DNA from 2 places in the Cytobacillus firmus genome. Region 1 is predicted to be linked to the other one. Evidence: riboswitches for the same ligand, from Rfam matches in the RefSeq annotation. Region 1 holds a riboswitch; the other holds the start of a gene.
The links. A riboswitch is a leader RNA that binds a small molecule or an ion and turns the genes downstream of it on or off. The one in region 1 is predicted to bind cyclic di-GMP.
Positions count from the first base shown of each region.

Region 2: linked by a shared signal. The riboswitch ahead of NAF01_RS05270 (anti-repressor SinI family protein) and the one ahead of NAF01_RS25025 (methyl-accepting chemotaxis protein) in region 1 are both predicted to bind cyclic di-GMP.

Region 1 covers NZ_CP098323.1:4,708,047-4,711,756, forward strand. Annotated here, with positions in the region: gene NAF01_RS25090 (hypothetical protein) at 1-88, opposite strand, end outside; gene NAF01_RS25025 (methyl-accepting chemotaxis protein) at 1,058-1,987, opposite strand; cyclic di-GMP riboswitch class II at 2,049-2,132, opposite strand; gene NAF01_RS23555 (alpha/beta hydrolase) at 2,299-3,710, shown strand, end outside.
Region 2 covers NZ_CP098323.1:997,438-1,001,147, reverse strand. Annotated here, with positions in the region: gene mnmH (tRNA 2-selenouridine(34) synthase MnmH) at 1-611, shown strand, start outside; gene NAF01_RS05275 (helix-turn-helix domain-containing protein) at 790-1,113, shown strand; gene NAF01_RS05270 (anti-repressor SinI family protein) at 1,214-1,363, opposite strand; cyclic di-GMP riboswitch class I at 1,391-1,479, opposite strand; gene NAF01_RS05265 (hypothetical protein) at 1,624-1,875, opposite strand; gene NAF01_RS25040 (DUF5658 family protein) at 1,931-2,260, opposite strand; gene NAF01_RS05260 (helix-turn-helix domain-containing protein) at 2,538-2,879, shown strand; gene NAF01_RS05255 (class D sortase) at 2,880-3,491, shown strand; gene NAF01_RS05250 (pseudouridine-5'-phosphate glycosidase) at 3,709-3,710, opposite strand, start outside.

The sequences.
Region 1 (3,710 bases):
TTATATTTTCTTTTGTGAACAGATCATCACCATCTGCCATTCTCGTTTCCCACTCTTTTGTAGGCAGAGCCAGATCCCCCAGCTTCATATCCTTTTCCGGATCCCTATTCTTAATTTTCTGCTTGGTGTAATACACTTCCTCAATGTTTTCACACACAGAGAGATCGCCATCTTGTACATGCGTATCGGGAAAGATAACAGCCTTCAGCTTAGGCAGATTTTCAGTAAAGCGAATTGAGGGTATATCCCCACAATTAATCAGCTTTAATTGTTCCAAATGCATCAACTCACCAATAGATGAAAAATCTTCAACCCCCTTGCAGCTCTCAAACTCCACATCAATCAGCGGAGCCTTCACTTTGCGAAGCGCACTAACATCTTTTAAACTCCTAAGATAATTCAACTGAAGCATTTGCAGGCTCACTATCTCTTGGATTCCTTCAAGTGTGACAATATTTGATTGTGTTAAAATAAGCTCTTTTAAGCTTTTTAACCCACTAAATTCAGTGAGATTCCTGGCTTTCGGCTTATAGCTCCACAGCTGGGCTCTGGTTAGCTTACTTAATTCATTCAGTCCGGCCGTTTTACTCGGCAGTTGCCCGTATACTTCTTGCAGATTCTTAAGTTCTCCTATTTTAAAAACATTTTTAGTGGTTGTTTCATTTATCGATAGAATCCTTAGGTCCCTTAAGCTATAGATGCCGCTCAAGTCTTTTATAAAAGAATTAAAAACATCCAAATGTTCAATACCCGGGCATTCATTCAAAAAATAAACATCTGGAGAATCAAAATCTGACACACCCACATGTTTAATGCTATGTTTATTGATATATTCCACACTCTCATTTATAGCGGCCGGATTTTCAAAGATTACCTTCTCTCCAGTTTCACTCCTGCGGATATAGACATTCCCTTCATAATAAAATGGCATATGTATACCTCTTTTTCATTTAACTTACTGCATACTATAGAATTTCTCCGCCGCCATCCATTTTTCCTATCAACAAAAAAAGAGCTGCTATAAAAGCAGCCCCATCATAACGTTTTATACGTTTTCCTATAAAATACCCTTAAAACCTTTCGCCTGCTCATCCAGCTTTTTTGCTGCTTCCCCGATATCTTTAAATGCGGATACCGCCTGTTCATTAAGAACCTGATTTTCAGAGATGCCTGACTGCGATTGCAGGGTGGCGTCACTAATTTTGTTGATTTCACTTGATATTCCTTCAATATGGGCGTTGACTTCCTGAATGGAGTCCTGCACCCGGTTTGCGAGCTTTCGCACTTCCCCGGCAACGACGTTGAAGCCTCTGCCATGCTCGCCTGCACGCGCGGCTTCTATGGCTGCATTTAAGGCGAGCAGGTTGGTTTGCGCCGCTATTTCCCGGATCGTTTTTACGATGCTGCCGATGGATTGCGCCTGTGATTTTAGAGAATGGAGGATTTCCAGGTTTCCTTTGGACTCATGAACGAGCTTGCCTATTGCCTGAGCGGCCTCTTCACTTCTCTCAATTCCAGCTTTTGCTTTTTCACTAAGGGCTTCTGACATTTCCTGAAGCTGGTATGCCACCTGTGCTGTATTCGTTTCCCGTTCTGTTATATCTGTTGCAATCTTCACGACACCAGCGACCTTGCCGTCATTCCCGAAGACCGGTGTGTATGTAGCCTCGAGCCAAATAAGGTTTCCCTTTTTGGTCACACGCTGGATTTTTTCCTGAAAGCTTTTGCCATTGCGCAGATTTCTCCAAAGCTCCTGGTATTCCCTGCTGGCGGCAAATTCTCGGGTGCAAAATTGCTTATGCATCATATTTGGCATCTCTTCTGCCCGATATTTCACAGTGCGGGCAAAATTTTCATTTGCCCAGAGCACTTTCCCATTCCCATCAAATTCAATCATCGCCAGAGAATTTTCAATTGCAGCCAAAACAGCTTCTTTTTCTAGGACCTGTGTGCTTTTAACATGATTAGGCTGATACGTTGTAAGCATGCTCTTCCTCTTTTCAAAAAAAGTTTGTAAGAACATATCCTTACAAAAGAACTGTTCCCCTGTAAGTGCTGGCCGGTTGCGCTACTAGCTCGAATTCATTCAAGCGCCCAAATTACCTTGAATTCTCATTGCTTCCAACTTGTTCTATTTATATGTCTATAGTACTAGTATCGGTTTGGTATCACAATTTTAAATGCTCTGCTTTTTCATATGCTGAAAATTCTAATAATTAAACATTAAGACCCATGATTCCCATAATTAGTAAAAGTAGAATAGAACTGTAAGAAATGATGAAGAAGGGATGGATTTATCTGAAAAATAAGCTGATTGCATTATCTTTGGCTTCTGTTTTAAGCTTTTCACTTTTTCCGGAAAGTAGTTTTGCGGAGCAAACTGCTGTGGAAAACCAGGCGATCATACCTGGTGCGCACACAGTAACAGAACAATACTTTGACGGCGCCGGCAACAACTGGCTCACAACAAAGAATCCCCTGCAATATCAGCAGGCAACCCTTTACGGTAATATCGGCCTGGTTCCTTATCTATGGGGAAATGCAGCGGAAGGAACCGGATGGCATCAAATGTACAAGCCGGCTTCTGTAACGGGAACACAGGTAAATGGTATTTTTGAAGATGCACAGTTTGTCATAAGGGTTCCGGATCACTGGAATGGCCGGCTGGTTGTTTCGGGAATCCCGGCGACACGAAATGAAACATCGACCGATCTGCTTTTCAGCGATTATGTATTGGAAAAAGGATATGCTTTTGCTGCGATCGATAAAGGCACCCAGGGTGAGACTGATTCGGATGATCCATTTGCAAAAGTAAAAAATGCTTTGGTCAATGAAGATGATATTGTAGCAGAGTGGCATCAGCGGTTCCGCCAGGTTACGAAAGCCGCACAGCAGTACTTAGCCAGCTCACATTCGGATGGGCTGATCGATCCGGCGGATTCTTCTGACCCTGCGAGTGATTTAGTATCCGCACAGCATAAGATTCCTACATATGCGATGGGAATTTCCAATGGCGGATACGTCGTGCGTTATGCTCTTGAAAATGATGATCCGGTGAAAACCGGAGAACCGCGGCTTTTTGATGGAGGAGTCGACTGGGAAGGTGTTCTCTGGACGGAGAAAAAAGAAAACTTGATCAGTTCCCTGACCACTGTTGTGAATAATGCTGAGGAAGCTTTGTACGGCAGCGGCAAAGACCAGCAAAAAGCGGTTAAAGAGCTATATAAAGCAGGTTTGCCAAAAGGGTCGGAAAAACTGTGGGCCTACCATGATCAGGTATACTGGTTTATCTCGCTGAATATCTATCGGGACCATTTCGATCCTGAAGCACCAGGCCGGACGGATTGGAGCAATTACCTGAACTTCGTTAATGGCGTGAGAGATCGTTCCTATGATCCTATTTTTGAAGATTATAAGTATGTGACCCGTCCGAAGGAAGTGAAAGAAAATATTAAGGCGGTGGCCAATACGGGCGATATTGATGTGCCGCTCATTTCTTTTACAGGTTCCCTTGATTCGCTTATTTTCCCGGAGATCCATGCAAAGGGATATCAAAAGCTGGTCAAGAAAGCCGGAAAGCAGGACCTGCACAGAATGTATACGATTGAGAACGGCAACCATGTTGACAGCCTTGTCTGGAACCCGGGCACTGATCCGGATCAAGAGCTTCAGCCTCTGCTGCCTTATGCTCATCAATCATTTGACCTGCT
Region 2 (3,710 bases), 1.3 Mb from region 1:
GGAAAACGGATGTGCTAAAGGTATTAAGTGAAAAAGGCTATCCGGTTATTGACCTTGAAGAAATGGCAGGGCACCGCGGATCGATCTTTGGCTCCTTTGGCATGGGGGACGGCAGTACACAGAAAACATTTGATGCACTTTTGTATAAATCCCTTTCTGAGGTTAAAGGGTCCCCTTATATTATTATGGAAGCCGAAAGTAAGCGGATTGGCAAGGTGGTTCAGCCGGACGAGCTTCTGGATACAAAAAAAACCGGTATTCATATTGATATGTTTGCAAGCATGGAGTCCCGTGTCCAGCGCATCCTCCGTGACTATGTTGCACCCTATCAAAAAGAAGAATGGTTCAAGCCGAAAGTGGATGAAAGCCTTGTGTTTATTAAAAAACGGCTGAAGGATACTGAAATCCGCGAGCAGCTTGATGAATCAGTTGAAACGGAGAACTACGAACTATTTATCAAGCTTTTATTAGAACACTATTACGATCCGCGCTATGCTTTTAAACAGCATGACTATGAGGGCGAATTCCACCATGTAAATGCAGATGATGTGGAAGCAGCTGCACAGCAGGTTATTCAAATAATTGAAAAGCAAAATGCTCCCGTCTTATGACGCGGAGCATTACTTTTTGAGAGCGACAAAAGTAATATTTTTATAAAACTGTGATAGCTATCTATTTTAGTCAGTTGACACTGTGGTATGATGATAATAATATTGAACAAAACGTTCTTAATATGGAACTAAATATGATATAATCCTATTACATACAAAATAAGGTGTGTGGTATACGATGATCGGTGATCGTGTAAAAAAACTTCGTCAGGAAAAGAAAATGTCCTTATCCGAGCTTGCAGACCAAGCCGGTGTGGCAAAATCATATTTAAGCTCACTTGAGCGCAACCTTCAAACCAACCCATCGATTCAGTTTCTCGAGAAAATCGCTGGAGTTCTGAATGTACCTGTGGACCATTTGATCCATGAGCAGATCAATAAGGAAGATTTGGATTCAGAATGGATGAAGATTGTGAAAGAAGCGATGGAATCCGGGGTTTCCAAGGAGCAATTTCGGGAGTTTTTGGATTTTAATAAGTGGAGAAGCGGACAAAAATCATAAATGTAATGAGCCTGAATGTACAGGCTTATTTTTTTTGGTAAAATAAAAAGCATTTCCATTTAGAGATGCCTCTAACAGAAATACTTAGCAATACCAGATATTAAGCTTCGATCAGAACCTCTTTGGCTCTGTTATTATGTAAAAACTCTCTAATTTCTTCCTTTTGCAAGCCTAAGTTCTTGGCTTCCATAATTAACTGCAGCCACTCCAAATCAATTCCCTCAACCTTTACATTTTGCTCTGTCAACATTCTTCCCCCCAGGATACGTATCGCATTCCAGGCAATCCAGCCATCGTAGTATTTTTCAATACCTTAGACCCGCGACTTTGCGTCCTCATTTTTCAATGAGTTTGCCTTTTTCTGTGCCTATTGGCTCAAAGAAATATTTTCCATAGATGTATTCTACTATGACTGTATTGCTAACGTTGTCATATTTTGTAATTTTTATTAATTATTTTAATATTAAATCAATTTATTTTTCGACAAAAATCTTTCAAATACATCACTTATTAGTTAATTGTTCTCTGTTTCGAATAGTAAGAATAGCCGATTCTTTTCCTATAATTCTTATTAATTTCCTGCAGAGAAGACGTTTGTGAAATTTTCTTTTTCTTATAGATAATATGAACCGGTTCCCGTGTCATCGCATCAAGGAACGTTTCATTCGTCAGGTCCTTTCCGCAAACCGGGCACAGCCATTCTCCGGTTTCAGTGCTGCTGAAAGATGGGTTATAGCATTTTAGACAGTTTTTTTGGTACATCAGAGTCCCCTTCCAATAAAATTGTATTAATTGATGTCTCAAAGAGCGTTAAATATTAATTAACGATCCTTGCAGTAACCCAATAAACATGAATCAAACATACAACTGTGTACAATGTCGCAGCTCCAGCTGCCAAAAACATAATTTTAGATTCTGGTTTAACTAGTTCAGATAATATTATTAGAAGTCCCGAAAGCATGATTTTTAGAGAAAAAAATATAAAGGGACTATGTTCATAGAGATAGCTCATTAATGGATTACTTTCTTCTATTGCCTTAAAAAGGAGGCCTATTGTAGTAAGGAATGTATCTAGTAAATTAATAAAAGCAAGATAATGTAACAGTTTTTTTATACTATCACCTCTTTTTATCTGGTATAAATTCAATAGCAATTTAGCCCTCAGTATTCACCTATTAAACATTTCCTAATCTATCTTTTACAGTTTATTATTCATCAATCAAAATAATTAACAATTCAAATATAGTTCATCTAGATTATTTTTTAAAATTGTATAATACGTCTATTTTTCTCTTTTAAGAACAAATATCGTTCTTTTTCTAAGAATACCTCAAGAATTCTCACTATTTTGTATTTTTTATTGAACGATTTGTTCGTTATAATGAAAATATCTTTATATTTTATGTTAAGGGAGTATTATGCCTATGATAGGTGGCCGGATTAAAACCTTAAGAATCAAGAAAGGATACTCAATTAATGAGCTTTCTGAAAAAGCGGAGGTATCCAAATCGTATTTGAGCTATATCGAGAGAGGCATACAGGAGAATCCTTCACTGCAGGTTTTATCGCGGATCGCCAGGACACTGGATGCTAATCTTGAGGATCTGCTGGAAGAGAACAAAGAGGACATTACCGACTTGTCTAAGCTGGATGAGGAGTGGGTTTCCCTTGTCAAAGAAGCAATCAGGCAGGGTATCACAAAAGAGGATTTCGCCTATTATCTGGAGTTTATTAAATTTAAGAAGATGAATGGAGGGAACGTTTAGTTGAAGGTTAGAGGCCGTTTGCTGATTTTAGCTGCCTCCTTCCTTTTCTTAATTGGAGGCGGTTTGGTCCTGTTCTCTCTGCAGGAAATGTATGCTCAGGAGAAGAAAACAAAGGATTCCTTAGCCCAGGCACAAGAAAGAATTCAAAACGAAGTGAATAAAGAAAGCAAAAGTGTTCTACAAACAGAACAGCCTATAGATGTTTCCTTTGAGCAAGGTGAAGCCATTGGCATCTTAAAGATCCCCCGCCTGAAGGCTGAACTTCCCATTATAGAAGGAACAGATGAGGATGAGCTGGAAAAAGGGGTTGGCCATTACTCCACAACTGTATTTCCAGGGCAGCATGACCAGATTTTATTATCAGGGCATCGGGATACGGTCTTTCGCAGCCTCGGCGAACTTGAAATCGGTGATATTTTTCTAGTCAGCATGCCATATGGTGAGTTTACATATGAAATTACCGATTCTAAGATTGTTGATGCAGACGATACCACTGTGATCCGCTCCACCGCTCCTAACGAAATTCTCACTGTTTCCACCTGCTACCCCTTCTCGTATGTGGGCAATGCACCCTCCCGGTATATCCTGAATGCTAATAGAATACAAAATTAAGAGGCTCTTTCCCCAGGAAAGTGCCCTTTTTACTTCATCTAGACAAACACCCGTCCCCTATCCAAGAACCTGTACATATCCTTTACTATATGGGTTTCCAGAAGGGACGGATCCTAATGATCAATTTCTTAAGATTACTATTATATTTAGCCATCATCATCACAGCTATCATTCTATCAATATAAAAAGCCAGACTTCCCAAGCCTGGCTTTTCCCTTT